2 regions of the Delftia sp. Lp-1 genome follow, and region 2 is predicted to be linked to the other one. Evidence: riboswitches for the same ligand, from Rfam matches in the RefSeq annotation. Region 2 holds a riboswitch; the other holds the start of a gene.

Region 1 (15,722 bases), 2.2 Mb from region 2:
CCGCGAACTGGTCGATGCGGGCACGCACCGTGTCGGCGCCTGCGCCGGCGCCCGTGGGGTCCAGCATTTCGCGCGCGGGGGTGTCGCCGCTGACGGCGGCAAAGCGGTTGAGCATGCCCTGGAAGCCCTGGAACATCGTCAGGTCCACATTCATGCACAGCGCGGCGATGTAGCGGCCCTCGGAGTCGCGGATGCCGATGGACGTGCTCTTGGCCTGGCGGCCATCGGCGAACTGGTTGGGGTAGTTGGCGATGACCTGCTCGTAGCCGGGGTCGAGGATGCGGGCCAGGCCCAGCTCCGTCGCGCCCTGGCCCACTTCGCGGCCCGACAGGTTGTTGTGGATGGCCAGCACCGCATGGGACGGGTCGAGCAGGTCATGCACCACCACCTCGCAGAACGGGGCAAAGGTCTGGCCCAGGCCTTCGGCGATCTGGGCCAACTGGTCCAGAAGCTGGCGCTGTTCAGGGGTTCGTTGGGTCATATTGGACATTTTGTTTTGAATTGGACAAAATGTCAAAATCCAGACGACTTCTCTGCGCTTTCCACCATGTTCGACACCCTTGTAGACCTGCTGCAATCCCAGGGCGCGCGTTTTCGCGTGCTGGAACATCCGGCCGAAGGCCGCTCCGATTTAGTCGCCGAAATCCGGGGCACCGCCCCCGGCCAGGGCGCCAAGGCCATGCTCTGCAAGAGCCGCGATGCGGCCGGTGCGGGCGATCCCCAGCTGTTCCTGGCCGTGCTGCCCGGCAACCGCAAGCTGGACTTCAAGCGCCTGGCCCAGGCCGTGGGCGTGCGCAAGGCCACGCTGGCCTCGCCCGAGGAGGCCCAGGCCGCCACGGGCTGCGTGATGGGATCGGTGCCCCCGTTCTCCTTCAACCCGCAGGTGCGCCTGGTGGTGGACCCGGCCCTGGTCGAGCGCTTTGGCGAGATCGCCTTCAACGCGGGCCGGCTGGACCGCTCCATCGTGCTGGACTCGGCCGACTATGTGCGCATTGCCCGGCCCGCGCTGCACAGCCTGAGCGGGGATGGCGCCGATTGACCCGGGGGCCGGGCGGTGCCCACAATCGCAGCAACGCCCGCACACCCTCTCCTGACCATGTCCACCTCTGCGAAGCAGCACCCTGACCGGCCCGATGCGGCCGGCTTTGTGCGTGCGGCGCTGGCTGCTGCCCTGGCCCAGGTGCAGTCGCATCTGGCGGTTTTGGAGGGCGGTGGCAGCGATGCCGAGACCATCCACCAGCTGCGCGTGGCCCTGCGGCGCCTGCGCACCGTGCTGCGCGAATGCGCGGGGCTGGCGCCCGGCATGCGCGCCGAATGGGATGACCCCCTGGCCCAGGCCTTTGCGCAGCTGGGCACGCTGCGCGATGCCGATACGCTGGCCGATGTGGTGCGCCCGCTGCTGCAGGCAGCCCATGCGCCCCTGTGCGACTGGCAGGCGCCGCAGGCCGTGCAGGCGGATGCAGCCGCTGCCGTGCGCGAGCCGCCATTCCTGCACGCGCTGGCCGAGATCCAGGCGCTGGCGCAGGCGCCGCAGGGAGAGCCATCGGCCCGTTTTGCCCACCTGTCCGCCGCAGGCACGCGCAAGTACCTGGCACGGCGGCTGGCGCGCCTGCACCGCCAGGTGCTGCGGGATGGCCGGCACTTCGACCGCCTGCCCCTGCCGCAGCAGCACCGTGTGCGCAAGCGGCTCAAGCGCCTGCGCTACCTGGCGGACTTTGCGCGGGAATTCGCGCCCGGAATGTGGCCCGGCAAAAAGGGCCGGCGCTTTGCCGAGGCGCTGGTGCCCGCCCAGGACGCGCTGGGCCTGCACAACGACATGGCCGTGGCGGCCGAGCATTTCCATGCCGAGGCCGCGCGCGACCCGCGCGCCTGGTTCGCCGCCGGCTACCTGCAGGCCCGCCTGGCCACGAGCGCGCGCAGCAGCCGCCGCGCGCTGCGGGCGCTGGCCCGGGTGCCGGGCTTCTGGGCTGGGCGATAATCCGCCGCTGGCGCACCGCCGCAGCCTCTGGGCCGTGGCGGTGCGCTGTTGCTGAAGGTGCCCCATGCCGTTCACCGGCCAGGGGTTCAACGGGAAGCAGGTGCGCGATGCCATCGAGGTGGCCGCTCGCAATGCCTGCGCTGCCCCCGCAACGGTCAGCGGAATACAACTCCCCACGCGGACGCGCCCCAAACCACGTGCCGCAAGCCACTGTGTCCTTCTCGGGCATGGGAAGGCGGGGATGCCTGCCGCAGCGCGCCCACCCTGCGCGCCGCAGCGTTCCGCAAGCCCGGATACCGGCCTTCTGCATTGCTTTCGGACGCCGCGGGAGTGCGCCTGTCCGGTCCGGCCCCAGCCTGCGCTGCCGTGGCCGGCTCCGGCGTGCGCGCTGTGCGGCGTGGTTCAGACGATAGGCCCCGCGGGTGAGTGGGGCAGTTGGGTCAACGCATGCGCTTCGCTTCTTCGGCCGCCGATTCCTCCGGCCTTCTCTCTGTTCTCCCTCTTGTCTCCAGCCTGCGGCCCGCAGCGGCTGCCGTCCTGCTGGCCAGCTGCGCTGCAGCGGCCGGCGCCGCGCAGGAGCCGGCTTCGGGCCGATCCACGGACTCCGCCGACGATGCGCTGGACGCCGTCTTCGTGACCGCCACCGCGCGGCCCGAGGCGCGCAGCCGCATCGCGGGCACCACGCAGACCATCGACCGCGAGGCCATAGAGCGCTCCAGCGCGCGCTCGGTCACCGACCTGCTGGCCGAGAACGCCGTGGGCTTTCTCAGCGAATGGACGGCGGCCCAGACCTCGATGAACCTGCGCGGCGCCTCCACCGACGGCCAGGGGCGCGACTTCCGCAGCCAGGTGCTGGTGCTGGTCAACGGCCGGCGCGCGGGCACGGCCAACCTGTCCAAGCTCAGCCCTTCGGATGTGGAGCGCATCGAGATCGTGCGCGGCCCGTCCTCGGTGATCTATGGCAGCCAGGCCATGGGCGGGGTGGTCAACATCATCATGAAAACCGGGGCGACGGCGCCCGGCACGCGTGCCCAGGTCCAGGCCGGTTCATGGGACCTGTGGCGCACCGATGCGCAGACGGCCGGCGCCAATGACCGCTTCGACTGGTACTTCGGCGTGAGCGCAGGCGGGCGCGGCGACTACGAGTCGGGCGACGGCGGCACGCGCCTGGAGAACACGGGCTGGAAGCGGCGCGGCGCCAGCGGCGCCCTGGGCTGGCAGCTGCACGAGCTGCACCGCGTGGAGCTGCAACTGCGCACGGACGGCATCTACAACGCGGGCTTTCGCGGATCGGGCGCCAACATCTACAGCCGCGACAACCGCAGCAATCGCTCGCTGGACCTGACCTACGAAGGCGCGCTGCCCGGCCAGCGCCTGAGCTGGACGACCCACCTCTACAGCCTGGTCGATACCGATGAGTTCAACTGGGCATCGCCCGTGATCCGCTCGGGCAACAGCGCGGTGCCCGGCACGGCGCGCGACTACAACCACCGCCAGCTGGACGCCACGGGCCTGCGCTTTCAGCCGCGCCTGCGTGTCAGCCAGACCAATGACCTGCTGATGGGCTTTGACTGGGAGCGCAGCAAGCTGCGCTCCGACCGCCTGCGCGTGGCCATGCCGGGCGGCCCGGCGGGCCAAGTCGCGCCCTATGACAACAACCAGACCGAGCAGGTGCACGCGCTGTACTTCGAGGACGCGCAGACCCTGTTCGACGATCGCCTCACGCTGCGTGCCGGCCTGCGCAAGACCTGGGGCACGACGCGTTTCGACGATACGCCCAACCTGGCCCTGGCCCAGGCCAGCACGCGCGACTACGACAACCACACCTGGTCGGCCGGCGCCACCTGGAAGGCCACGGACCGGCTCACGCTGCGCGCTGCGGCCTCCACGGGGTTCCGCGCGCCCACGGCCACGGAGCTGGCCTCGGACTTCACGGCCGTCGGCGGTGGCCGCACCTTCGGCAACCCCAACCTCAAGCCCGAGACCAGCCGCCAGATCGAGGTCGGCGCTGCGCTGCAGCAGCCCGGCTGGCGCGTGGATGCGGCCCTGTTCCAGAACACCATCAGCGACCGCATCATCACCGTCTCGCGCGGGGCCACGACCAACACCTCGGACTACGCCAACAACGCGGCCGACATCGTGGCGCGCGGCCTGGAAATGCAGGCCGACATGGACCTGGCGCGGGCGCTGAACCTGACGGGCCACCAGCTCAAGGCCTGGGCTGGCGGCTACTACCACTTCAGCATGCGGGACAAGGGATCGCCAGCGTCGGCCAATACCGACAAGGTGCAGCGCATGTACCGCTACGAGGCCTCGGCCGGCGTGCGCTACGGCCAGGGCAGCGGGCGCCTGCAGGGCGACTGGAGCCTGCAGCTGTCCACGCTGCTGCGCGGTCCCATGTGGTACGACACGGAAGAGGCGCTGCTCATCCCGCAGGGCGAGCCCAGCAGCACCTTCATCCACCGCAAGGGCGCCTTCACCATCTGGAACCTGCGGGCCGACTACCGCGTGTCGCCGGGCGTCAAGCTGTTCGCAGCCGTCAACAACCTGTTCGACCTGAACCGCCATCCCATCTTCATCGCACTGGACCGCGCGCCCTGCATCGCCAACCCGGCGTACCAGAACGGCGGCTGCGGAACGTCGATGGCGGGCCGCGAACTCATGGTCGGCCTCCAGGCAGAGTTTTGAGGACCACGGCATGAGGCAATCCAGCACCACGCGCCGCCAGTTGCTGCGCCAGGGCGCGGCGGCGGCCCTGGCCTGCGGCCTGCCCGCGGCCTGGGCCGACACCGTCGCTGCAGGCGGTCCGGTGGTGCTGCAGGATGCGCTGGGCCGGCGCGTGGAGATTGCCGCGCCGCCGCAGCGCATCGTCTCCATCTTTGCCTCCAATACCGAGCTGGTGGCCGCGCTGGGCCTGCTGGACCGCGTGGTGGGCGTGGAGGATTTCACGCGCTTTCCACCGGGCGTGGAGCGCATTCCCAAGGTGGGCGGGCGGCTGGGGTTCTCGGTGGACGCCGTGGTGGCGCGCCAGCCGGACCTGGTCATCGTCACGCCCGCGCGCCAGGCAGCGCACCAGCTGGTCGATCCCATGGAGCGCATCGGCGTGCCGGTGATGGTGCTGCTCAGCCGCTCGCTGGCCGAGGTGATGGACAACCTGCGCCTGGTGGCCCGCGCCACGGGCGTGCAGGCGCGCGGCCAGGCGCTGGCCACGGCGCAGGAAGCGCGGCTGCTGCGCGTGGACCGGCTGGTGGCCGGCCAGCCCCGGCCGCGCGCGCTCATGGTCACGGGCCGGCTGGGTAACGGCATGCTGCTGGCGGCCCGGCCGGGCACCTATACCGGCGAGGCCATGGTGCGCGCGGGCGCCGCGTTCGCGCTGGACGGCCTGGGCACCGTGCCCCAGGTCTCGCCCGAGGCCGTGCTGGCCGCCGACCCCGACGTGCTGCTGTTCGCAGGCACGCAGGAGGCCATGCAGGACCTGATCGGCCAGCGCGGCTGGCGCGACCTGCGTGCCGTGCGCGGCGGCCGGGCCACCACGGTGGCGCGCGCCGAGTTCCTGATTCCCGGGCCGCGCACCTTTGGCGGCGTGGAAAAACTCTCGCGCTGGCTGCACCCTGCGGCCTGGGCCGGGGAGGCTGCATGAATTCCCTTTCACATCCACCTGCGTGGCGCCCCTGGGCCGGTGCGGTCCTGCTGCTGCTGGCCAGCCTGCTGATCGCCGCCTGCGCGGGCCACCAGTGGGCCAGCCCGGCCGACCTGCTGGCCGCGCTGGGCGGCGAAGACAGCCTGCGCAGCCGGCTGCTGCTGCAGTGGCGCGTGCCGCGCGTGCTGGCAGCCGCCCTGGTGGGCGCGCTGCTGGGCCTGTCGGGCGCCATCTTCCAGGGCGTGTTCCGCAATCCGCTGGCCGAGCCCTATCTGCTGGGCGCCTCGGGCGGCGCGGCGCTGGGGGCGACTGTCGCCTTGCTGGTTCCCATGCATCTATTGTTCGGCCTGCCCCAGGCATGGACGCTGCCCGTGCTGGCCTTTGCGGGCGCCTGGGGCTCGACCGTGCTGGTGCTGGCCGTCTCGCGCGTGGCCGGTGCCACCGATGCGGCCGGCATGCTGCTGGCCGGCGTGGCGCTGGCGGCCGTGTTGGGCGCGCTGCGCTCGTTCCTGATGCTGGCGCTGTCCGATGAGACGGTGAGCCTGCAGGTGGTGCTCAGCTGGGTGCTGGGCGGCATACAGACGCCGTCCTGGAGCGGGCTGGGCCTGCTGGCCGGCGCCTCCCTGGCCTGCCTGGCCGGGGCCATGGCGCTGGCGCGCGGGCTGGACCTGCTGGGCCTGGGTGCCGATGCGGCCCAGGGCTTCGGCCTGGATGTGGCGCGCTTCACGCCGCTGGCCGTGCTGGCCGGCTCGCTGGTGGTGGCCGTGGCCGTGGCCTATGGCGGGCTGGTGGCCTTCGTGGGGCTGGCTGCGCCGCACATCGCGCGCTGGATGGCGGGACCGCTGCACCGCGCGGCCCTGCCGGCGTCGGCGCTCACGGGCGCCATCATCGTCACGCTGGCCGATGCCATTGCGCGCAGCGTGCTGCCGCCGGCCGAAATCCCGCTGGGCCTGGTCACGGCCGTGGCGGGCGGGCCCTTCTTCATCGTGTTGCTGGCGCGCAGGCTGAGGTCCGCATGAACGGTGCCATCCCTTCCGTCACACCGCGCCTGCAGGCCCGGACCCTCACGCTGCGCCACCGTGGCCGCAGTGTGCTGGACGCCGTCTCGCTGCAGCTGCCCGCCTGCGGCGCCGTGGCCCTGGTGGGGCCCAATGGCGCGGGCAAGTCCAGCCTGCTGTCCCTGCTGGCGGGGCTGCAGGCGCCTGCATCCGGCAGCGTGCTGCTGGACGGGCAAGACATCGCAACCCTGCCCGTGGCCGAGCGAGCGCGTCGCGTGGGCTATATGCCGCAGCGCTTTGCGCCGCACTGGGACCTGACGCTGGCCGAGCTCATGCACATGCGGCTGGCGGGCAGGGGTGATGTCGAGGCGGCCATTGCAGGCGCCGGGCTGCAGGATTTCGCGCGCAGGCGCTGGTCCACGCTGTCCGGCGGCGAGCAGGCGCGTGCCCTGCTGGCCACCGTGCTGGCCACCGACCCGCCCGTGCTGCTGGCCGACGAGCCCGGCGCCGCGCTGGACGTGCGCCACCGCCTGGCCCTGGTGCAGGCGCTGGCGCAGCGTGGGCGCGAGCGGCTGGTGCTGGTGGTCATGCATGACCTGGACCTGGCGCTGGCGCACTTCGGGCGCGTCATCGTGCTGGACCAGGGGCGCATTGCGCTCGATGGAGCCCCTGCCGAGCTGCTGCATGCGCCGGGGCTGGATGCCGTGTTCGGCGTGGATTTCGAGCGCATCGACGCACCTCCGCAAACCTTGCTGCGCGCGCGGCTGAAACAGGAGAACTGACCCCATGCGCATCGATCTGGCCGGCTGGACGCGCGACGCCACGCGCGGCGGGCACCGTGAATTCCTGGCGCTGTTCGAGCGCGCGGAGCGCCTGGGTTTCCAGGGCGTGTGGTTCAACGAATTCCGCGTGCCCGATACCGCCTGGCCCTATCCCTCGCCCCTGCTGCTGGCCGCCGCCGTGCTGGCGCGCACCGAGCGGCTGCGCGTGGGCACCTCGGTGCTGGTGCTGCCGCTGCACCACCCACTGATGCTGGCCGAGGAGATTGCCCAGCTGGACCTGCAAAGCGCCGGCCGCATCGACGTGGGCGTTGGCAGGGGCACGGAGCCGGCCGCGCTGCGCGCCCTGCAGATCGATGCGGACAGCACGCGCGAGCGCTTCGAGCAGTCCTGCCGCATCCTGGTGGAGGCGCTGTCCGGCAAGCCCATCGCAGCGGGGCAGGGGCCCTGGCGCTTCGAGGACCGGCCCGCCCTGCCTTTGACCGTGCAGCGCCCGCATCCTCCCTTGTATGTGGCCGGCTCCACGGCTGAGACCCTGGGCTTTGCCGTCGATCAGAATCTGCCCCTGCTGCTGAGCCTGGAGCCGCCCGAAGGCATGCAGCTGGAGCGCCTTGAGGCGGCCGCGCAGGAACGCGTGCGCGATGCCGCCGCGCTGCGTGCGCGTTCATCGCTGGCGCGCTATGTCTGCATCGGTGCCGATGAGGCCGCCGTGCAGGCCCAGCTGGCCACGCTGTGGCCGCAGCTGTACCAGCGGCGCGTGTACTTTGCGGGCAAGCGCGGCGTGCCGGCCGACCAGGTGCTGCCCATCGATGTGCCGCGCGTGCTGGCCGAGCAATTCATCCATGGCACGCCCGAGCAGTGCCATGCGCAGATCACCGCCTTGCGCGAGCGCACGGGCATTGGCCAGCTGCGCTGCGTCTTCAACGCCAACGGCCTGTGGAGCGATGCCCAGGCCCTCGCCGGCATGGAACTGTTTGCGCAGGAGGTTCTCCCTTCATTGCGCAGCGCCGTGCCTTTCGCCACCGTCTGACTTCCTCTTTTTTCTGGAGAACCTTCCATGCAAACCGCCAAGATTCCCGCCACCATCGTCACCGGCTTCCTGGGCAGCGGCAAGACCACGCTGCTGCGCCACATCCTGGACAACGCCGATGGCCGGCGAATCGCTGTGATCGTCAACGAGTTCGGCGAGCTGGGCATCGACGGCGAGATCCTCAAGGGCTGCGGCATCGGCTGCGACGACGACGGCAACGAGCGCGAAGGCGCGCTGTACGAGCTGGCCAACGGCTGCATGTGCTGCACGGTGCAGGAAGAGTTCTTCCCCGTGATGCGCGCGCTGGCCGAGCGCCGCGACCAGATCGACGCCGTGATCATCGAAACCTCGGGCCTGGCCCTGCCCAAGCCCCTGGTCCAGGCCTTCCAGTGGCCCGAGATCGCCAACGTGTTCACCGTGGACGCGGTGGTCACCGTGGTGGACACACCAGCGGCCGCCAGCGGCCAGTTCGCCGCCAATCCCCAGGCCGTGGACGAGCTGCGCCGCGCCGACCCCAACCTGGACCACGAATCGCCGCTGCACGAACTCTTCGAGGACCAGCTGGGCGCGGCCGACCTGGTGGTGCTCAACAAGACCGACCTGGCCGATGCCGATGCCCTGGCGCGCGTGACCGCCCTGGTGCGCGAGGAGCTGCCGCCCGAGGTCAAGATCGTGCAATCGTCCCAGGGCCGCCTGCCGCTGGACGTGGTGCTGGGCCTGGCCAAGGCGGCCGAGACCACCATCGACCAGCGCGTGAGCCACCATGACCACGACGAGGACCATGACCACGACGACTTCGACTCCTACGTGATCGACCTGCCCGCCGTGGACCGCGACCGCCTGCTGGCCGCGCTGGAGACGCTGGTGGAGCAGCACAGCATCCTGCGCGTCAAGGGCTTTGCCGAGATCCCGGGCAAGCCCATGCGCTGGCTGCTGCAGGGCGTGGGCCGCCGCTTCGACCACCATTTCGACCGCGCCTGGCGCGAGGGCGAGGCACGCGGCACGCGCCTGGTGTTCATCGGGCAAGACCTTGATGAAGCAGCGCTGCGCAAGGGCCTGGAGAATGTGGCCGCCTGACCTTCCGATTCCGCACTGAAACCTGTTCCATGCACCTGCTGTCCACGCGCCCCGGCGGCTTCGTCGAGGACGAGAGCATCGTCACCCGCCTCGACCAGACGCCGGCCGACATCGTCATCCTGAGCTCGGCCGACACCACGCTGGCCCTGCTGTCCTCGGCCGTGGCCGCGCTGGCCGGGGCGTCGGCGGACTTTCCTTCGGTGCGGCTGGCCAATCTGCTGTACCTGCGCCAGCCGGCCTCGCTGGACCTGTATGTGGACGAGGTGCTGCGCCATGCGCGCGTGGTCATCGTGGACCACCTGGGCTCGGAATCGGCCTGGCCCTACGGCATCGAGCAGATCGGCTCTCTGGCGCGCCGCAAGGGCCAGCGCCTGGCCATGTTCTCGGGTGACCTGCAGGAAGACCCGCACCTGCTGGCGCGCAGCACGCTGCCGGCCGCCGCCTGCCGCCAGCTGTGGCAATACCTGCGCTCGGGCGGCGCGGCCAATGCGCGCGAATTCCTCAAGGCCACCGTCTACCACGGGCTGGACCGGGGCGATGCGCCGCTGCCGCCGCGCACCCTGCCGCAGGCGGCTGTCCACGTTCCCCCGGCGCTGTTCGCTGCCAGGAGCCATGCCCAGGTCCAGACCCAGGTCCATGCCCATGACGTGGCCGGCATCGACGACCTGCAGCGCGCCTGGACGCCGGGCGCGCCCACGGTGGCCCTGGTGTTCTACCGCTCCCACCTGCTGGCGGGCAACACGGCAGCCTTCGACGCCATGGCCCTGTCGCTGCAGCAGCGCGGCATGAACCCGCTGCCCGTGGCGCTGGACTCGCTCAAGGACCCGCTGTGCCTGGCCACGCTGCGCCAGCTCTGCGAAGACCATGCCGTGCAGCTGGTGCTCAACACCACGGCGTTTTCGGCGCTGGAATCGGGCACGGCCCTGGCCGGCGATGCGCCCGTGCTGCAGGTCATTGCCAGCGGCGGCAATCGCGAGGACTGGTGGGCCGACAGCCAGGGCCTGCGCCCGCGCGACATCGCCATGCAGGTGGTGCTGCCGGAGATGGATGGCCGCATCATCACGCGCGCCATCAGCTTCAAGGGCCTGTCCCACCGCTGCGCCTTCACCCAGGCCGACGTGGTGGCCTACCAGCCCGAGCCCGACCGCGTGGACTTCGTGGCCGACCTGGCCTGGCGCTGGTGCCGCCTGCGCAGCCTGCCCGCGCGCGACAAGCGCCTGGCCCTGGTGCTGGCCAACTATCCGGGCAGCGAAGGCCGCATCGGCAGCGGCGTGGGGCTGGATACGCCAGCCTCCGTGATCGCCATCCTGCAGCACCTGGCGGCCGAAGGGCACGAGCTGGGCGACCCCGCGCAACTGCCCGCCGATGGCGAGGCGCTGATGCACACCCTGCAGCAGGGCATTGCCAACGACCCGGCCCAGTGGCCGCTGCGCCCGGCCTGGCAAAGCTATGCGCTGGACGAGTACCTGGCGCGCCTGGCCGCGCTGCCGGACGGCATGGCCGACGCCATCACGGCGCGCTGGGGCGCGCCCGAGGCCGACCCGCTGCTGCGCCAGGGCCGCTTCATGATCGCGGGCCTGCGCCTGGGCCATGTCTTTGTCGGCATACAGCCGGCGCGTGCATTGGGCGGCTTGAGGCTGGGCGCGCAGGACTATGCGAGCTACCACGATGCCGAGCTGGTGCCGCCCCACAGCTACCTGGCCTTCTACTTCTGGCTGCGCGACCGCTTTGCCGTGGACGCCATGGTCCACGTGGGCAAGCATGGCAACCTCGAATGGCTGCCGGGCAAGAGCCTGGCGCTGTCGGGCGCGTGCTGGCCCGATGCCATCCTGGGCCCGCTGCCGCACCTGTACCCCTTCATCGTCAACGATCCCGGCGAAGGCGCCCAGGCCAAGCGCCGCAGCCAGGCCGTGATCATCGACCACCTGATGCCGCCGCTGACGCGCGCCGAAAACCACGGCCCGCTGCAGGACCTGGAGCGCCTGGTGGACGAGTACTACGACGCCCTGCTGGTCGATGCGCGGCGCGGCGCGCTGCTGCGCCGCCAGATCCTGGACATCGTGCGCCGCCAGCACCTGGACCAGGAGCTGGACCTGGCGCCCGGTGCCGCGCAGGACGACGATGCCGTGCTCGAACGCATAGACGCCTACCTGTGCGAGCTCAAGGAAACCCAGATCCGCGACGGCCTGCATGTCTTCGGCGCCTCGCCTCAAGGCCGCCAGCGCCGCGACACGCTGCTGGCGCTGGCGCGCTTCCCGTCGGACGAAGGCCAGGGCCTGATACAGGCGCTGGCCGCCGACCTGCTGGACAGCCCCGGTTTCGATCCGCTGCGCATGGAGCCCGCACGCCCCTGGACCGGCGCGCGCCCCGCCGCCCTGCAGGCCGTGAGCGACGAGCCCTGGCGCCATGAAGGCGACACGCGCGAGCGCCTGGAGCTGCTGGCCCAGCAGTTGCTGGAAGGTGAGGCTCCGGCCGGTGACTGGCCGCAGACGCGCGCCGCGCTGCAACAGGTGCATGCCGTGCTGGCGCCCGCGCTGGATGCCTGCGGCGGCGAGGAACTGCGCCAGCTGCTGCGCGGCCTGCAGGGCCGCTTCGTGCCGCCCGGGCCCAGCGGCTCACCCTCGCGCGGGCGGCCCGACGTGCTGCCCACGGGGCGCAATTTCTACACGCTGGACACGCGCGCCATTCCCACCCAGGCCGCCTGGGAGCTGGGCCAGCAGGCCACGCTCAGGCTGCTGGAGCGCTATCTGCAGGAGCACGGCGAATACCCGCGCACCCTGGGCCTGTCGGTCTGGGGCACGGCCACCATGCGCACGGGCGGCGACGACATCGCCCAGGCCTTTGCGCTGATCGGGGTGCGCCCCAAATGGGCGCCCGGCAGCCAGCGCGTGGTGGACTTCGAGGTCGTGCCGCGCGTGGGCATGGGCCGGCCGCGCGTGGATGTGACGCTGCGCATCTCGGGCTTTTTCCGCGATGCCTTCCCCGGCGCCGTGCAGATGTTCGACGCGGCCGTGCAGGCCGTGGCCGCGCTGGACGAGGACGCCGAGGACAACCCCATACGCGCGCGCATCCTGGCCGAGGCCGAGCAACTGCAGTCGCAGGGCATGGACGCCGTGCAGGCCCGCCTGCAGGCCGGCTGGCGCGTGTTCGGCGCGCCGCCCGGCCACTATGGATCGGGCCTGGGCGGACTGTTCCAGAGCGGCGACTGGCAGGGCGATGCCGACCTGGCCCAGGCCTACCTGGGCTGGAGCCAGCACGCCTACGGCCAGGACGCCGAGGGCGTGCCCGCAGGCGACGCGCTGCGCCGCCGCCTGGGCGAGCTCGACGTGGTGGCCCACAACCAGGACAGCCGCGAGCACGACATCCTCGACTCGGGCGACTACTTCCAGTTCCAGGGCGGCATGGCCTCGGCCGTGCGCCACCTCTCGGGCCGCCAGCCCGCGCTCTACCACGGCGACCACGCCAACCCGGCCCAGCCGCGCGTGCGCTCGCTCAAGGAAGAGATTGCGCGCGTGGTGCGCTCGCGCGTCACCAATCCCAAGTGGATGGACGGCGCCAAGCGCCACGGCTACAAGGGCGCCTTCGAGATGGCGGCCACGGTGGACTACCTCTTCGGCTTCGACGCCACCACGCAGCAGGTGGGCGACCACCAGTACGCCCTGGTGGCTGATGCCTATGTGCTGGATGCGGCCACGCGCGACTTTCTCGTGCAGCACAATCCGCAGGCCCTGCGCGACATGCTGGAGCGCCTGCTCGAAGCCATGCAGCGCGGCCTGTGGGAGCAGCCCGGCGACTATCGCCAGCAGCTGGAAGACCTGCTGCTGGAACATGAAAACCACCTCGAAGGATTGCGCGGATGACCGCCTCCACTGACCTGGGCAGCGGCGCCCAGCCCGCGCTGCCGCCGCTGTTTCCCTTTGCCGCCATCGCTGGCCAGCCCCTGCTGTGCCAGGCGCTGCTGCTGGCCGCCATCGACCCGCAACTGGGCGGCGTGCTGATCGAGGGGCCGCGCGGCACGGCCAAGTCCACGGCCGCGCGTGCGCTGGCCGAGCTCATCGATGCCGCGCCCTTCGTCACGCTGCCGCTGGGCGCCTCGCTGGAGCATCTGGCCGGCTCGCTGGACCTGGGCCAGGCCATGGCCGGCCATGCGCTCAAGTTCGCGCCCGGCCTGCTGGCGCGCGCCCATGGCGGCGTGCTCTATGTGGACGAGATCAACCTGCTGCCCGATGCCCTGGTCGATGTGCTGCTGGATGCGGCTGCCAGCGGCGTCAACGTGGTCGAGCGCGACGGCATCTCGCACCGCCACGCGGCGCGCTTCGTGCTGGTGGGCACCATGAACCCCGAGGAAGGCCAACTGCGCCCGCAGCTGCTGGACCGCCTGGGCCTGTGCGTGCGCCTGGCCAATGTGGAGGATGCGGCCCAGCGCCAGGCCATCGTGCGCGCGCGGCTGCTGTTCGATGCCGACCCGGCCGCCTTCCGCGCCCGCCATGCAGACGCCCAGGCCGCGCTGGCAGCCCAGCTGCGCACGGCACGCGAGCGCCTGCAGCCGGCCGGCGCGCTGCCCTGGTCCGACGCGGTGCTGCAGGCCGCAGGCGCGCTGTGCATTGCCGCCCAGGTGGACGGCCTGCGCGCCGACCTGGTGCTGCTGCGCGCCGCCCGCGCCTGGGCCGCCTGGCTGGGCGATACCGAGGTCAGGCCCGACCATGTGCAGGCCGTGGCCGAGCTGGTGCTGGTGCACCGCCGCAAGCCGGGGGCGCCGCAGCAGCAGCATCCACAGCCGCAGCCGCAGCCGCAGCCGCAGCCGCAGCCGCAGCCGCAGCCGCAGCAGCCATCCCCACAGCAGCCGCCATCGAATCCGCCTTCGCAGTCGCCGGCACAAAGCCGGCCGCCTGCAGAATCCACGGCCAACGGCGCAGGCGACAGCCCGCCCTCCGAGGCTGACTGGGGCGCCATGCCGCCCGAGCCCGTGGGCCTGCTGCGTGTCGCCGTGCCCTCATTGCTGGCCCGCGAGGCCGCAAAGGCGGGAGCGCCCGCCACAAAAAAAGCCTGAGCCCCCGCGGCCCCACGCCACAGGCAAGGGCTGCGGGGGCGGGCCAGCAGGCGACTGGCCAGCCCCGGCTGGCCCAGGCGCAAGGCGGGCAGGCCACCGGCAGCTGGGACTGGCCGCGCACGCTGGCCGCGCGCGGCGCCCAGGCGCTGGCGCCTGAACATCTGCAGCGCCGCCGCGAGCCGCCGCAGGCCACGCGGCTGCATTGCTTTGTGCTCGATTGCTCGGCCTCCATGGCCGGCAGCGGCGCACTGGCGCGGGCCAAGGGCGTGCTGCTGTCGCTGATGGAAGAGGCCTACCGCCGCCGCGAGCAGGTGGCGCTGATCTGCTTTGCGGGCACGCGCGTGGAATTGCGCCTGCCGCCGCGCAAGGCTGCGGCCTGGAATGACGACTGGATCGCTCCCATTGGCGGGGGCGGCGGCACGCCGCTGCAGGCGGCCGTGGAACAGGCGGGCCAGTTGCTGCAGCGCCATTGCGGCGCAGACGCCTCCTGCCAGGGCTGGCTGTGGCTGCTCACCGACGGCCGCACGCGCGAGCGGCCTGCGCGGCCTTCGGCGGCGCAGGAGGCGGGCATCGTGGACTTTGAATCGGGCCGCGTGCGCCTGGGCCGGGCCGCTGCGCTCGCTGCCGCCTGGGACGCACGCCATGTGCGGGCCGATGATTTCGCAGGCTGATCTGCGGCTCTGACGAGGTCAGGCCGGCCAGCTCAGCTCGAACAGCGCGCCGCCACGCTCGCCCGGCAGGCACTGCGCCCGCCCGCCATGGGCCTGGGCAATGGCCTGCACCACGGCCAGGCCCAGTCCGCTGCCGTTGCCTGCACCCACGCTGGCATTCCTTCGGCTGCGGGCGCCTTCACCGCGCTGAAAAGCGTCGAAGATGCGCGGCGCAAGGTCCGCCGCCACGCCGGGGCCGCTGTCTTCCACGCGCACGGTGCACAGGCCGTGGCGCACGCGCGCGGCCACCAGCAGCGGGCCCGGCTGCGCGTACTGCATGGCGTTTTCCAGCAGGGCCAGCAGGGCCTGGCGTATGCGCACGGGGTCGCAGACCACGGGCTGGTCATCGAGCTCCATCGCCAGCTGCAGGCCCGCCTGCTCCAGCGCCGGTCCCACGGCCAGGGCTACCGAGCGCACCTCGCCGGCCAGGCAGGTCTGGCGCAGCTGCAATTGCAGATGG
Region 2 (15,722 bases):
CCTACACGCGGGCGGCGGACGACATCTTCCTGGCATCGTCCGTGCTGTTCCTGGTGCTGATCGTGCTGATCTGGATGACCAGGCGCCCTGCGGGCCATGCCGGTGGTGCCGAGGCGGCCGGCGCCCATTGAGGCCCAGCTTGCGGCCATCACGACAAGGAGCTGCCTGCAGGGGCAGCTCCTTTTTTGTTTACATGACGACACGCAAGGCGCCTTGAATCGGGCCGCCAAGACCACCATCTCGACAGGGCTGCGCCACCGGTTCCATGATGGCGGCGGCCTGAACACCGACGGAGCACCGTGAAAACACCCCGCATCTTCCGCGCCCCGATTGCCGACTACGCCCAGTCACCCCAGTCGGTGGGCGGGCGCTTTCGCAACGTCCATCCCCGCCCCGCCAACGCGCCCCAGCCCGACGCCAAGGTGATGTGGGACTTCTTCTTCAACAAGCCCAAGGACACCGAGCCTGCGGCGCCCCTGCCCGTGCAGCGGCTCACCCCGGCCGACCTGGCCGCCGCGCCTGAGCGCAGCCTGTACCGCCTGGGCCACTCCACGCTGCTGATGAAGCTGCGCGGCGGCTGGTGGATCACCGACCCGGTGTTTGCCGAGCGCGCCTCGCCCTTTTCCTTCATCGGCCCCAAGCGCTTTCATGCGCCGCCCATCGCCCTGCATGAACTGCCCGCGCTGCGCGGCGTGGTGCTCTCGCACGACCACTACGACCATCTGGACCGTGCCACCATCCGCGCCCTGGCGCCCCGGGTCGACTTCTTCCTGTGCACGCTGGGCGTGGGCGACCGGCTCATGGACTGGGGCGTGGCCCCCGAGAAGGTGCGCCAGTTCGACTGGTGGCAGGACGTGCAGGTGGACGGCCTGCGCTTCACGGCCACGCCGGCCCAGCATTTCTCGGGCCGGGGCCTGCGCGACGGCAACCGCACGCTGTGGGCGTCCTGGGTCATCGAGGACCTGGCAAGCGCCGACACGCTGCGTGTCTTCTTCAGCGGCGACGGCGGCTATTTCGACGGCTTTGCGGAAATCGGCCGGCGCTTCGGTCCCTTCGACCTCACGCTGATGGAAACCGGCGCCTACGACCCGCACTGGCCCTATGTGCACATGCACCCGGCCCAGACCGTCCAGGCCCATCGCGACCTGGGCGGACGCTGGCTGCTGCCCATTCACAACGGCACCTTCAGCCTGGCCATGCATGCCTGGTGGGACCCCTTCGAGCGCGTGCTGGCCCTGGGTGCCGAGCACGGCATTGCCGTGGCCACCCCCATGATGGGCGAGCGCGTGGACCTGGCCGCCCCCCACGCAGGCGAGCGCTGGTGGCGTGCCCTGGTGCCCCATGCCGTGCAGGATGCCGCCGCATCAGCGCCACAGGCCCAGCCGCGATAAATCCGTTTTTGCTGCATTGCGTCATCGGCCTACGCGGGCCGGCATCCATCTGGATAAAGTGGAACCGGCAAGTGGATCCAGAGCTTCAGGAGCGCACATGGCAAACCGCAAATCATCCAAGGCCGCCTCGGTGGCCCGTCAGGCCACCGATCTGGCCATTGCCGCACCGCAGGTGGTGGCGCACAGGCTCACCCGCATGGCGCTGGCCGGGGCCAATCCCTCCGCAAGTGACCGTCGCGAATTCACGCGCATGGTGTCCGAGAAACAGACAGCCTTCCACCAATCCTGGGCCGCCATGGGCCTGCAGTCCATGGTCGCCAGCCAGACCCTGATGCAGACCTGGATGCGCATGTGGTGGATGCCCTGGAGCGCTTCCAGCTGGAACGGCGGCGCACTGGCATCGCAGGCCTCGCAGTGGAACAACGCCATGTGGGGCGTGGTGGGCAAGGGCATGGCCCCCGTGCACCGCACCGCAGTGGCCAACGCAAGGCGCCTGGCGCGCGGCTGATCCATCCATATCAAACCCGCTCCATTGGCAGGAGCGGCACGGCGCGGCAGGGCCGATGCGGGGCGAGGTTCGGGTATCCTCGCGGCCTTCGTTCCGTTTTGCTGCGCTGCCGCATTTCCAGGCATGGACTCCATGCAGAGACTGAAAACACAGCCGCGGCAGGCGGATTCCCCCTTTCTGCCATCGCTTTGCCAGTCTTCCCCGGAGTTCTCTGATGACACACAAGGCCCCGCCAACCGGCCAGGGCCTGCACGGTCAAGACGACCTGCAGCGCAATCTCACCAACCGCCATATCCAGCTCATCGCCATTGGCGGGGCCATAGGCACGGGCCTGTTTATGGGCTCGGGCAAGACCATCAGCCTGGCCGGCCCGTCCATCATCTTTGTCTACACCATCATCGGCGTGATGCTGTTCTTCGTGATGCGAGCCATGGGCGAGCTGCTGCTGTCCAACCTGCAGTACCGCTCCTTCATCGACTTCTCGTCCGACCTGCTCGGGCCCTGGGCCGGCTTCTTCACGGGCTGGACGTACTGGTTCTGCTGGATCGTCACGGGCATTGCCGACGTGATCGCCATCTCGGCCTACTCGCAGTTCTGGTTCCCGGACCTGCCGCAGTGGGCACCGGCCATCGCCTGCGTGGGCCTGCTGCTGGGCCTGAACCTGCTGACGGTAAAGCTGTTCGGGGAGATCGAGTTCTGGTTCGCCATGATCAAGATCGTGGCCATCGTGGCCCTGGTGGGCACGGGGCTGTACATGGTGGGTGCCGCCTTCGTCTCGCCTGCGGGGCGTGCGGCCAGCCTCGCCAACCTCTGGAATGACGGCGGCATGTTCCCCAACGGGATGATGGGCTTCTTCGCGGGCTTCCAGATCGCGGTGTTCGCCTTCGTGGGCATCGAGCTGGTGGGCACCACGGCGGCCGAGGCCAAGGACCCCGAGCGCACGCTGCCGCGGGCCATCAATTCGATTCCCGTGCGCATCATCGTGTTCTACGTGCTGGCCCTGATCGCCATCATGGCCGTCACCCCCTGGCGCGACGTGGTGCCGGGCAAGAGCCCGTTCGTGGAGCTGTTCGTGCTCGCAGGCCTGCCGGCCGCCGCAGGCGTGATCAATTTCGTGGTGCTGACTTCGGCCGCCTCGTCGGCCAACAGCGGCGTGTTCTCCACCAGCCGCATGCTCTACGGCCTGGCACTCAAGGGCGATGCGCCCCGGGCCTTCCACCGGCTGTCGCGCAGCAGCGTGCCCTCGCGCGGGCTGCTGTTTTCCTGCACCTGCCTGCTGGCCGGCGCGTTTCTGATGTGGGTGGTGCCCGATCTGGTGGAAGCCTTCACGCTGGTGACCACGGTATCGGCCATTCTGTTCATGTTCGTGTGGTCGCTGATCCTGCTGTCGTACATGGCCTACCGGCGCCAGCGCGCAGCCCTGCATGAGGCCTCGCGCTACAAGATGCCCGGCGGCGTGGCCATGTGCTGGGCCTGCCTGGTGTTCTTTGCCGCCATCCTGGGCCTGCTCACCCTGCAGGCCGACACGCGCCAGGCGCTGGTGGTGACGCCGGCTTGGTTTGCCCTGCTGGCCATCGCCTACCAGTTCGTGCGCCGCCAGGCTTCGCGCCAGTCGGCGGAGCGCTCCACCGCCCTTGCAGGCACGGCAGCCGAACCGCGCTGACCCTCTCCCGGCCGCCCCCCTGCGCATGGGGGCGGCCATTGCAGGGGGCTTTTGGCGCCCGCGCTCCCTCTGCGGCCCCTTCTGCGCCCACCTTCTGCGCCTCCGCTGCCCCCTCTTGCTGCGCACCAAACTTGTGCACAGCATCTTTGGCCTGTCCAGCAGTTAGATAACGAGTGAACAAAAAAACAACTGTCTTTACGCCAACAAAAAGATGTGGATACAAATCGTTATCATTCGCACCTTGATTTTTAACCAAACCGGAACTTTACAAAGATGGTCAGAATCTCGGTGCTCCGCCCGCTTCCTCTTTGCGCCGCCCTGGCATGCACAGCCATGGCCCATGCCCAGTCAGCCGACAACAAGGCCGACACGTCCCTGTCCACCGTGGTGGTGACCGCCTCGGGCACAGCCGTGGACATCAAGGAAGCGCCGGCCAGCATCAGCGTGATCACCCGCGAGGACATCGAGCGCAAGCCCGTCACCAGCATCGGCGAGCTGCTGTCCACCATTCCCGGCGTGACCGGCGGCCTGTCCGGCACGGGCGCCCAGTCCAAGATCAAGCTGCGCGGCCTGCCCGAGAAGTACACGCTGATCCTGGTGGACGGCAAGCGCCAGGGCAACTCGGCCGGCATCAACTACCGCGACGACCTGGGCTCGCAGGATCTGGACTGGATCTCGCCCGAGATGATCGAGCGCATCGAGGTGGTGCGCGGTCCCATGTCCTCGCTGTACGGCTCGGACGCCATGGGCGGCGTGATCAACATCATCACGCGCAAGATCGGCAAGCGCTGGAGCGGCTCGACCACGCTGAACTACAGCAAGCCCTCCGACGGCGACCGCGGCGACACGCGCCAGCTGGGCTTCAACATCAGCGGCCCGCTGTCCGACAAGTTCGGCCTGCGCCTGGGCGGCAACTACACGGACCGCGCTGCCGATGAGAGCACGGGCGGCTTCCCGGGCACCTACCAGTCCACGGCCGGCTCGCGCAAGCAAAACCTCAACGCCCTGCTCAACTGGCAGCTCACGCCCGACCAGGTGATCGGCATCGAGGCCGCGCAAGGCATCCAGCGCGCCACGGGCTCCGACGCGCGCACGGCGTCGGGCGACCAGGTGGTCTATCCCTGGGGCCTGAGCAAGCTGGAGCAGACCAAGTTCGGCCTCAGCCATGACGGCCGCTGGGGCGACCTGACCTCCAAGCTCAACCTCGTGCACAACAAGTACGAGGACAAGGGCGACACCATCGGCAACAACTCCAAGGAAACCACGCTGGACGGCCGCATCGACAAGCCGTTGAAGCTGTGGGGCCTGGACCAGGCCATGACGCTGGGCATGCAGTGGCGCCGCGAGTCGCTGGACAACCGCGACACCATCGGCCTGGCTCCCATCGACTACGCGGGGCGCCCGGTCTCGGGCTCGGGCCTGAGCGCCACCACCTGGGCGCTGTTCGGCGAGGACCAGATCTTCCTGCGCGACAACCTGGCGCTGACGCTGGGCCTGCGCATGGACCACCACCAGAAATACGGCAACAACTGGAGTCCGCGCGCCTATCTGGTCTACCACCCGGCCTCGGAGTGGACGGTGCGCGGCGGCGTCTCGCGCGGCTTCCGTGCGCCCAACCTGAAGGAAAACTCGGCCAGCGCCGCCACGCAATCTGGGGGCAACGGCTGCCGCAGCCTGGCCGGCATGGGCTGGACCAACACCAGCGTCAACGCCGACGGCACGCGCGGCTGCTACATGGCCGGCAACCCCGACCTGCAGCCCGAGACCAGCACCAACTTCGAGCTGGGTACCAGCTGGGACCGCAATGGCTGGGCCCTGGGCGCCACCTACTTCCACACCAACTTCAAGAACAAGATCGACTACCAGCCGCTGGGCTTCTATAACGGCTTCTGGTGGACCCGCATGGCCAACGCCCAGCGTGCCCGCACGCGCGGCCTGGAAGGCTTCGTGAACGTTCCCCTGGCCAAGGGCCTGACCTGGAACACCAACATCACCAAGATGTTCGAGTCCAAGAACCTGAGCACGGGCGCCTCGCTGCTGGCCGTGCCCGAGCTGTCCATCTACTCGTCGCTGCAGTGGCAGATCCGCCAGGGCTGGTCCGCCATGTTCAGCGCCCGCCACGTGGGCAAGGAAGTCGTGACCACGGGCACGGCCACCACCTTCGCCAAGGCCTATACGACCTTTGACGTGTCCATGAACTACAACGTGACCGACACCCTGACCCTGCGCGCCGGCATCATCAACCTGGCCGACAAGGAAACCCGCACCATCGGCGCCAACTATGACAACGGCGGCCGTACCTACTTCGTGGGGATGACGGCGCGGTTCTGATGGCCCGTTACCGGCCCTTGCGCTGACCCAGACAAAGCGCCCGTTGTGACGGGCGCTTTTTTCATGGCGAAGAGCAAAGCCTCACTCCCAGACACCGCCCTGCGCAGGGGGCTTGCGCGTCAGCAATTCCTCGTCTGTCAAGGGCCGGCCTGTCCAGACATTCACCTTCGAGGCGCCGGCCGCGTTGGCCAGCTCGCGCAAGGCCCTCAGTTCCACCTGGGTGAATCCGCCCTCGGGGTCGCCGAGCGGATGGATGACGATGTGCGGGGAGGCCGCCAGCCAGGCACGCCGATGCATGCGCCTGAGCTGGTACTTCAGAAGCTGCTCGGCCAGGATGAAGTCCGATATCAGCGAACGCGGGTGGGCGAAGGGATTGACGACTTCGGCAGGCTCCGATGCAGCCGCGAGCCTGGCCTGCGGGCCGGCCGCGAGAATCCGGCGCCGGGGCGGCGGACTCAGGGCCAGCTCGGGAACCTCCGACAGGGTCTGCCCGGTCTTCGGATCCTTCAGCGTCAGGCGCTCGGGAGAAATCTGTACGTAGATGAGTGATACGAAGGCAGAGAGCATGGACATCCATCAATCGATTTTCTGAACCACGGTCTGGCCCGGCAGCAACGCCCGGCCATCCCCACCGCGCGGCAGCATGGGGGCGACAGGCAGGCCGGTCTGGCGATCCAGCAGCAGCGAATGCGCCTCACCCGGCGCGAACAGATGGCCTTCGCCCCATTGCCGCAACGCCACGATCACCGGGAACAGCTCAAGGCCCTGGGCCGTGAGCACGTATTCCAGGTAGGCCGAGCCTTCTGCGGCCGGGCGGGTTTCAAGGATGCCGGCCTCCACCAGCCGGCGCAGCCGGTCGGCCAGGATATTGCGGGCCGCACCCAGGCTGCGCTGGAAATCGCCAAAACGGCTGATGCCGTCGAAGGCATCGCGCACGATGAGCAGCGACCAGCGGTCGCCGATCACATCCAGGGAGCGGGCCACCGGACAGGGCTGCGGTGCGTCAGGACGGGTGTCTTCTTTCATGGCGTTATTGTGGTTGCATTTCAAAACTGGTTCAACTAGCATCCAACCAGTTTTGTTTTGCAACCGAATTCAACCCATGAACGCCTTCCCAGCCTCGGACACGGTCCGCATGCCGCGCAGCCTGGTGCTGCTGTTCGCCGCTGCCAGCGGCCTGAGCGTGGCCAATGTCTATTACGCCCAGCCTCTGCTGGAGGCGCTGGCGGCCGACTTCGGCATCAGCCATGCGGCCGTGGGCGGCGTGGTCACCGCCACGCAGGCCGGCTGCGCGCTGGCGCTGCTGCTGCTGGTACCGCTGGGCGACCGGCTGGAGCGGCGGCGGCTCATGCTTTTGCAGTTGCTGGGCCTGGTACTGGCCCTGGCGGCCGTCAGCACCGCGCGTTCGGCCGTTCTGCTGCTGGCGGGCATGCTGGCCGTGGGCCTGCTGGGCACGGCCATGACGCAGGGGCTGATCGCCTATGCGGCCAGCGCCAGCCAGGCACATGAGCGCGGGCGCGTGGTGGGCGCGGCCCAGGGCGGGGTTTTCATCGGCCTGCTTTTGGCGCGCGTGTTTGCCGGCGCCGTGGGTGACCTGGCCGGCTGGCGTGGCGTCTATGCCTGCTCGGCCCTGCTGATGCTGGCCCTGGCCTGGTCCCTGTGGCGGCAACTGCCCCGGCTGGCGGTGCCCTTGCATGCACCCAGCTACACGCAGCTGCTCGCCTCCATGCTCCAGCTGCTGCGCCAGGACCGCATGCTGCGCACACGCGGCATGCTGGCCCTGCTGATGTTTGCCACCTTCAACATCTTCTGGAGCGCCCTGGTCCTGCCGCTGAGCGCGCCGCCCTACAGCCTGTCGCTCACGGCCATCGGCGCCTTTGGCCTGGCCGGCGTGGTGGGCGCACTGGCAGCAGCCCGTGCCGGGCACTGGGCCGACCAGGGTTTCGCGCAGCGCACCAGCCTGGGCGCGCTGGCGATACTGCTGCTGGCCTGGGCGCCGATTGCGCTGCTGGAGCAATCGCTGTGGGCGCTGGTCGCCGGCATCGTGCTGCTGGACCTGGGCGGCCAGGCCCTGCATGTGACCAACCAGAGCCTTATCTTTCGCAGCAACCCGCAGGCGCACAGCCGGCTGGTGGGCCTGTACATGCTGTTCTATGCCGTGGGCAGCGGGCTGGGGGCGCTGATTGCCACCAACGCCTACGCGCGGTTTGGCTGGCAAGGGGTCTGCGTTGCGGGGGCGGCGTTCAGCCTGGCGGCCCTGGTGTTCTGGGCCATGACGCGGGAGACGGCAGCCCAGGCCAGCGTTCCCGCCTAGACCCGGCTCACCAGCTCCGAAGGCACCCGGCCCAATGCCTTGCGGAACATGGTGGAAAACGCGCTGGGGCTGTCATAGCCCAAATCCAGCGCCACCTGGGTGACCGAGGCGCCCGCAGACAGCCGCGACACCGCCGCCAGCAGGCAGGCCTGCTGGCGCCAGGCGCCAAAGGCCATGCCTGTGTGCTGCTGGAAAAACCGGCTGAAGGTGCGCAGGCTCTTGTTCAGCGCCTGTGCCCAGTCCTGCGGCGTGGCGCGGATGCTGGGCTGGGCCAGGAACTGCTTGCACAAGGCGGCCAGCTTTTCGTCGCGGGGAATGGGCGCGAACAGCGGCAGGCTGCGGGCCGAGGCCAGCTCGTGCAGCACCAGCGTGACCAGGGCGCCGTCGCGGCCCGCTTCGTCGTACAGCGCCGGCAGGTCGGCGCAGGACAGCAGCAACTGGTGCAGCAGCGGGGTGACGACCAGGGCCTCGCAATGCACACCCGGGCGGGGCGCAGCAGCCGGTTCGATGTACAGGCTGCGCGTGCTCACGCCCTGCATGCGCACGCTGTGCGGCTTGCTGGCCGGAATCCACACGCCGCTGTAGGGCGGGATGGTCCAGGCGCCGTCGTCGGTTTCCACTTCCATCAGCCCGCTCATCCCGTAGAGAAACTGCGCACGCCGGTGGCTGTGCGTGGGCAGCAGCGTGCCAGGCGTGTAGTCAGTGCCGATGGCCAGCACATCGCGCGCCACGGCGTCCACGGAATGCAGCGGGATGTTGAGCATGGGAATGTCCGGAAAACAGCCAACAGGCTTTGGCAGGAATTCGAGGATTATTGACCTATCCGCGAAAGCAGGCCAAACCGCGGCATCCTAAGGTTCAGTCCTTGCTCGTTTTTTCCAAAGGACTGTCTGTGTTCCCTCTCCTGCTGCTGGCTTTCGGTGTGCTTGCCGGCGTGACCACCGTGCTCTTCGGCTTTGGCGGCGGCTTCGTGGCCGTTCCGCTGCTTTATGCGCTGCTGACCTCCATCCACGGTGTGGACTCCGCCGTTGGCCAGGCTGCCATGCACATTGCCGTCGCCACCTCCACCTGCGTGATGATTTTCGGCGCCTCCATGGCCACGCTGCGCCAGCACCGCGCGGGCGCCCTGCCGTGGGAGCAGGTGCGGCCGCTGGCTGGCTTCATTGCGGTCGGCGCCGTGGCGGGCGCCACGGCCGCCACCTGGCTCAACGGCGACTGGGTGCGCTGGGCTTTCATCGCCTACCTGGCCCTGACCATCGCCGACGCGCTGCTGCGCCCGGGCTTCGTGCACGGCACCACCGCCCAATTGCAGCCCATGGGCCGGCGGGCGGCGGCCACGGCGGGCCTGGCCATTGGTGCGATCGCGGCCTTCCTGGGCGTGGGCGGCAGCGTGATGACCGTGCCGCTGATGCGCCGGCGCGGCGCCAGCATGGCCGCGGCCACGGCCATGGCCAGCCCGCTGTCCCTGCCCATGGCCGTGGCGGGCACTGCCGCCTACATGCTGGCATCGCAGAGCGCGGGGCTGGGCGCCTGGCATGTGGGCTATGTGGACCTGCAGGCCTTTGCACTGCTGACGGCCGGATCGTGGACGGGCATCAGGCTGGCGGCCCCGCTGATCGGCCGCATTCCCGATGCCCTGCATGCCAAGGCCTACCTGGCCCTGCTGGGCCTGGTGCTGCTGGTCATGATCGTGGCCTGAGCGCTGCGCTCAACCCTCCTGGAAGATCGCCTCGATCCGGGTCTCGAACACCCGGGCAATGGCGAATGCCAGCGGCAGGCTGGGGTCGTAGCGGCCCGTCTCGATCGCGTTCACGGTCTGGCGCGACACGCCCAGCAGGTCCGCCAGCGCAGCCTGGCTCCAGCCGCGCTCGGCGCGCAGTTCACGGATGGTGTTTTTCATCGCAGGGGCACTTTGGCGGAACAGCTCATCGGCTGCGCAGCCAGTGGGCCACCGAGGCAGCCACCCAGAGCGCACCCATCAAGGGCCACACCATGAACATGCTGAGCTTGGGAAAACCTGCCATTTCCAGGAATCCGTAGGTGAAGGTGAGGCCGGCCGTGCCCGCCGCCGCAATCGCCAATTGCTCCAGCATGGACTTGCGCAGGAACTCGTCGGTATCGCGCACCAGCCGCACGATGGCCCGCACGGCCAGCGCAAACGCCAGCATGGGGCTCAGCAGCAGCGCTGTGCGCAGAGCCCCGGCCTGCATGTCGGCGCTGAGCAAAAGCGCCCCCACAAGCAGCGCCATGTAGAGCAGCAGCGCAAATCCCAGTTCCTTCTGGTAGCGGCGGTTGGTGACCGTTGTTTGATTCATGGAAGTCTCTCGCAATGTGTAAAGGACGCTTGACATTGTGCGATGCCACCCGCGGGCATGTCAAGCAAGCTTTACATCGGTACTGAACGCCCCGCCGTACAATCGCCGCCGTTGGTGCCAGCAGCCCCAGGGGCTGCGGTTAAACGGGAAACATGGGGCGGCCAGATAAAGCCGCCCGCATGTACTGCCCCCGCAACAGTGAGTGAAACGCCGCGTGCATGGCACCGGCCCCCGCCAAACCCGTGCCACTGGGCGTACAGCCCGGGAAGGCCTTGGCGAGTGCGTCACCAGTCTGGATACCGGCCAACAGGCGGCCGGCCGCGCTTGCAGCGCAGCCGGTCTTTGTGGTTTCCGTGCCGGCGGGGTCGCTGGCGCGCAACTGGCTCGCATCCATGCACACCCTCGCCCTCGCGCGCGCTCCTGGTGCCGCTCTTCGCTCGCCCTCGGCGTTCCCCGTACTGCGCACGTTGTCCGCCCTGGCTGCGGCCTCGCTGCTGGCCTGCCAGGCCCAAGCGCAGGCACAACAGGCGCAGCGGGCACAGACCTCCCAGCTCGATACGGTGGTCGTCACCGCCTCGCGCAGCGAGCAGCCCCTGCGCACCGTCACGGCCGACATGACCGTGATCGACGCCGAGACCATTGCCCGCAGCGGCGCCACGGGCGTGGCCGACCTGCTGGTGCAGGTGCCGGGCGTGCAGATCAACCGCAACGGCGGGCCGGGCCAGGTCACTTCGGTCTACCTGCGCGGCACCAGCAACCAGCACACTGCCGTATTCATCGACGGCGTGCGCTACAGCTCGCAAGAGCTGCAGGGCGGCGCGGTCTGGTCCACCCTGCCGCTGGCGCAGATCGACCGCATCGAGGTGCTGCGCGGCCCGGCCGCCGCCATCTATGGCTCAGACGCCATGGGCGGCGTGATCCAGATCTTCACCAAGCGGGCGGACGGCCAGACCCGCGCCTATGCCGAGGCCGGCATAGGCAACCAGGGCACCAGCAAGCTGGCCACGGGATTTCAGGGCGGTGCCAACGGCTTCACCTACGGGCTGAACCTGGCTGACGAGCGCAGCGACGGCTTCGACGTCTACCCCGGCAACACCTTCTCACCCAATCCGGACAAGGATGGCTACAGCAACACCTCGCTGGGCCTGAACGCGGGCTACAAAACGGGCATCCACCAGATCGATGCCAGCCTGCTGCACAGCCGCCTGCGCACCCACTACGACCAGAGCCCGCCGCCGTTCGACGACTACGACGTGGTCAAGAACACCACCGGCAGCCTGCGCTGGCAGGCCGGCTGGAACGCCATGTACAAAAGCGTGGTCCAGATCTCCCATACCGACAGCCAAAGCGACCGCCACACCCAGTCGCCGGAAAGCGCCAAGGGCCGCTCCACCAACTACCTGCTGCAGAACCTGTTCACGCTGGGCCAGCACCGTTTCAACATCGACCTGGAACGCCGCGAGGACAAGCTGGACACGCAATACGCCTGGACGCAGAACACCGACAGCCGGCGCGTGCAGAACTCCCTGTCGGCCGGCTGGCGCCTGACCGAGGGCCGCCACCAGTTCGACGCCAACCTGCGCCACGACCAGGTGCGCGACCAGCAGAACAAAACCACGGGCGGCCTGGGCTACGGCCTGCAGATCGACGAGCGCTGGCGCTGGGTGGCATCGGCCGGCACGGCCTTCAGAACCCCCACGCTGTACGAACGCTTCACGGGCCAGGCGGCGACCGACCTCAAGCCAGAAAGCAGCACCAACGTGGAAACGGGCCTGCACTATGCGGCCGGTGCCAACCGCCTCTCGGCCGTGGTCTACCGCAACAAGTTCAAGAACCTCATCACCTACGACTGGAACAGCGCCCTTCCCTGCAACTGCTACCGCAACTGGCAGAGCGTGGAAATCACCGGCCTGACGCTGGCGGGCAGCACGCGCCTGGGCAGCGCCAATCTGGGCGCCTCGCTGGACTTCATGAACCCCGAGAACCTGGAGACCGGCAAGCTGCTGCCCTACCGCTCCAAGCGCATGCTCAAGCTCAACGCCGACACCCAGGCGGCCGGCTGGACGCTGGGCGGCGAAGCCCAGCTCTACAGCGGCCGCTACGCAGACGAGGCGAATACCTTCAAGCTGGGTGGATACGGCGTGGTCAACCTCTACGCCCAGCGGCAGCTGACCAGACAATGGACGCTGCTGGCCCGGGTCAACAACATCGCCGACCGCGACTACGCCCCCACGCGCGGCTATGCGAACGCAGGCCGCACCGTGTTCGTCAGCGTGCGCTGGACTCCCCTGCCCTGACCGCCATGCACCTGCTTGTGCGCCTGCCCCGCATCCTGCTGCTGACCGCCGCCCTGGCCTGCGCGGGCGGCGCGGGCAACGCCTTTGCGCAAAAGGCGGCGGATGCGGGAACGGGCGGGGCAACCACCGCCTACACCGTCACCGACATGCGCGGGCGGCAGGTGCGCCTGGAGCGCGTGCCGCAGCGCATCGTCTCGCTGCTGCCCTCGCTGACCGAATCGCTGTGCGCGCTGGAGGCCTGTGAGCGCATCGTGGGCGTGGACGAGTTCTCCAACCACCCGGCCCGCGTGGCCGCCCTGCCCAAGCTGGGCCACACCTTTGCCCCGCTGGTCGAGGCCACCGTGCGGCTCAGGCCCGACGTGGTGCTGATGGCGTATTCCGCACCCGTCATCGCGCAGCTGGAGCGCTTCGGCATTCCCGTGCTGGCACTGGACGCCAACGACATGGCGCAGCTGGAGCAGGTGCTGCACAAGCTCGACCAGCTGCTGCAGGTGCAGCGCGCCAACGCCCTGCTGGCGCGCATGCAGGCCGAGGTGGACCAGCAGGCCAAGGCGCTGGCGGCGCACGCGCCCGCCGGGCAGAAGGTGTATTTCGAGGTGGACGCCACGCCTTATGCGGCGGGGCCGGACTCCTTCATAGGCCAGTTGCTGCAGCGCCTGGGCGCGCGCAATGTGCTGCCGCAGAACCTGGGGCCCTTCCCCCGCATCACGCCCGAGTACGTGCTGCGCCAGCAGCCCGAACTCATCATCCACACGCCACAGACGCCATCGGCCAGCTTTGCCACCCGCCCCGGCTGGAGCCGCATGCCCGCCGTGCGCTCCGGCCGCATCTGCGCGCTGGACCTGGTCGAGACGGACGTGGTCTCCCGCCCCGGCCCGCGCCTGGGCGAGGCGGCGCGGGCGCTGGCCCGCTGCCTGGAGATGCGGGGCACGGCGCCTCGTTGACTTCGCTGGCCTGCTTGGCCCGCTTGGCCGATGGCTCTGCCTACTCCAGCACCACGGCCGTGCCGCTGGCAGACACCATCAACATGCCGTTGCCCTGGCCCAGCACTTCGTAATCCAGGTCCACCCCCACCACGGCATTCGCGCCCAGTTCCTGGGCGCGTTCCTCCAGCTCCTTGAGCGCAATCTCGCGCGCCCGCTGCAGCTCGCGCTCATATGTGGCCGACCGCCCGCCCACGATGTCGCGCAGCCCGGCAAACAAATCCTTGAACACATTGGCGCCCAAAATTGCCTCGCCCGCGACCACGCCGCAGTAGCGGGTGATTCGGCGGCCTTCGATCTGGGGGGTGGTGGTGATGATCATGAGAAATCCTCGGTGGTGAGTGACGGAGATGGGCCTTGAGCGCCAAGCGGGCCGGCGATCGGTTCAAGGAAGAACTGAACCAGGGCAGTCTGCCATAGGCCTGGAGTATCATCTCGCGCAAAGTGCTGAACACACTTCTTGCTAGCCGGTAAGCCGCTCCCGAAAGCAGTGTTGGAAAAATGCTTGGAGGCCTTATGGCTATTTTCTTTGCGGGCGTTTCAAGGCCCTTCCCCATCTCAATTTCCACTGCGCCACAGCTCTCTGATCTGTACATCGCTTCTTACCCTTTCTCCGCACCCGGCTCCAAGCCATTTCGCTAAGGAGTCGCCATGTTGTATTTTCAGATGTCGGAAGATGAGTTCAACCAACTGAACCGCGTGCGAGAACAATGGGGACTCATCTCAAGCTTGCTGATTGGCGCTTACCCCAGCAATCCCATGGAGGTTGTCGATTCCAATGAGCTGCTTGCCTTTATCAATGCGCAGATTGAGGCGATGGAGGCAGTTGTGGGGGCGATAAGGCAAAGGGGCGTGATGAAACAGCTGACTGAGGAGAAAATCCTGGCGAAAGCCGTATACGAGATCCGTCTTCTCCTGAGCGGATATCTGGGAAGCAACGTGGACGCAGATCCAAGCGTACGGATCGCAGCGCACCTGGCCTATGCCCTGCACAACGAAGCATTGGCCGTGCTGGCGGGAAATGGCTTCAGCGCCGACGAAGCGCTGAAGCGGGTGGCCGCCGTGGACTCTCTTCTAGGAGTCGAGGTGGGGAGCGAATTCGTTCGCAGCTTGGAAGCTTAGGGCTGCCTTGCCAGGCCGGTGTAACGCGGGATATTCCATCTGGCGTGATCGCTGCGGCCGTGCGGGGTAGTACGCGCGACCACAGATGAGGGCAAGACCGGCTTTCCTGCCCGGGCCTGCGGTCACCCGGCTCGGCAGCAGGCTCAGGCGGGCTGCCTTCCTTTCATCGGCCAGCATGATCCGGACTCCACGCGGCTGGCCGAACAGCCCCATAATCTGGCTTCAAAATTTCACGACACCAATGACACAGTCCCTCAAAGAACTCCTTGCGGCCAAGGCCGCGCTGGACATGGAAATTGCCAAGGCCCGCACCTCGGCGGCCGACGCTGCCCTGTCCAAGGTCCAGAAGCTGGTGACCGATTTCGGGTTCACCCAACAGCAAGTGTTCCCCTACATCCCTGAAAAAACCAGTGCGCCGGCGAAGTATCGCGATCCGGCCACGGGAGCGACGTGGACAGGTCGAGGCAAGCCTCCGAACTGGATCAAGGACCAGGATCGCGACGACTTCCTCATCGAAAGCAAACCCGAAGCGGCCCAAGGTCCGTTTCTCGCCGAAATGGCGGCAGCGGCAGCTCGCAACTGAAAGCGCTGCACACGGCGGCACGCAGGATGCCGTGCGGTGCGGTGGAGTTCCGATGCGAAGGAATCTGTGCCTTCCAAAAAAAAGCCCTCTGAGCATTCAGCGGGCTTTTTTTCCGGCCTGGCGCCGGCAGCGTAGTCACTGCCGGCATCTTTCGAGGGCGTGCATCGCGCTCCGGCAGGGGGATCAGCCGGGCCTTTGCGGCACCGCAAGCGCTC

The links. A riboswitch is a leader RNA that binds a small molecule or an ion and turns the genes downstream of it on or off. The one in region 2 is predicted to bind cobalamin.
Region 1: linked by a shared signal. The riboswitch ahead of LGR64_RS01220 (TonB-dependent receptor) and the one ahead of LGR64_RS11310 (TonB-dependent receptor domain-containing protein) in region 2 are both predicted to bind cobalamin.

The regions. Positions count from the first base shown of each region.
Region 1 covers NZ_JAJALJ010000001.1:273,251-288,972, forward strand. The annotation lists gene LGR64_RS01205 (helix-turn-helix transcriptional regulator) at 1-481, opposite strand, end outside; gene LGR64_RS01210 (YbaK/prolyl-tRNA synthetase associated domain-containing protein) at 548-1,039, shown strand; gene LGR64_RS01215 (CHAD domain-containing protein) at 1,097-1,978, shown strand; cobalamin riboswitch at 2,017-2,297, shown strand; gene LGR64_RS01220 (TonB-dependent receptor) at 2,426-4,666, shown strand; gene LGR64_RS01225 (ABC transporter substrate-binding protein) at 4,677-5,618, shown strand; gene LGR64_RS01230 (FecCD family ABC transporter permease) at 5,615-6,637, shown strand; gene LGR64_RS01235 (ABC transporter ATP-binding protein) at 6,634-7,398, shown strand; gene LGR64_RS01240 (LLM class flavin-dependent oxidoreductase) at 7,403-8,425, shown strand; gene cobW (cobalamin biosynthesis protein CobW) at 8,453-9,502, shown strand; gene cobN (cobaltochelatase subunit CobN) at 9,532-13,362, shown strand; gene LGR64_RS01255 (ATP-binding protein) at 13,359-14,552, shown strand; gene LGR64_RS01260 (vWA domain-containing protein) at 14,762-15,223, shown strand; gene LGR64_RS01265 (ATP-binding protein) at 15,242-15,722, opposite strand, start outside.
Region 2 covers NZ_JAJALJ010000001.1:2,520,202-2,535,923, forward strand. The annotation lists gene LGR64_RS11250 (DHA2 family efflux MFS transporter permease subunit) at 1-131, shown strand, start outside; gene LGR64_RS11255 (MBL fold metallo-hydrolase) at 300-1,391, shown strand; gene LGR64_RS11260 (polyhydroxyalkanoate granule-associated phasin) at 1,489-1,899, shown strand; gene cycA (D-serine/D-alanine/glycine transporter) at 2,114-3,562, shown strand; gene LGR64_RS11270 (TonB-dependent receptor domain-containing protein) at 3,896-5,893, shown strand; gene LGR64_RS11275 (rod shape-determining protein) at 5,975-6,466, opposite strand; gene LGR64_RS11280 (winged helix-turn-helix transcriptional regulator) at 6,470-6,919, opposite strand; gene LGR64_RS11285 (MFS transporter) at 6,996-8,207, shown strand; gene LGR64_RS11290 (AraC family transcriptional regulator) at 8,204-8,971, opposite strand; gene LGR64_RS11295 (sulfite exporter TauE/SafE family protein) at 9,100-9,906, shown strand; gene LGR64_RS11300 (helix-turn-helix transcriptional regulator) at 9,916-10,107, opposite strand; gene LGR64_RS11305 (hypothetical protein) at 10,133-10,522, opposite strand; cobalamin riboswitch at 10,619-10,844, shown strand; gene LGR64_RS11310 (TonB-dependent receptor domain-containing protein) at 10,915-12,819, shown strand; gene LGR64_RS11315 (ABC transporter substrate-binding protein) at 12,825-13,763, shown strand; gene LGR64_RS11320 (heavy metal-binding domain-containing protein) at 13,804-14,124, opposite strand; gene LGR64_RS11325 (hypothetical protein) at 14,454-14,924, shown strand; gene LGR64_RS11330 (H-NS histone family protein) at 15,166-15,507, shown strand; gene LGR64_RS11335 (antibiotic biosynthesis monooxygenase family protein) at 15,721-15,722, opposite strand, start outside.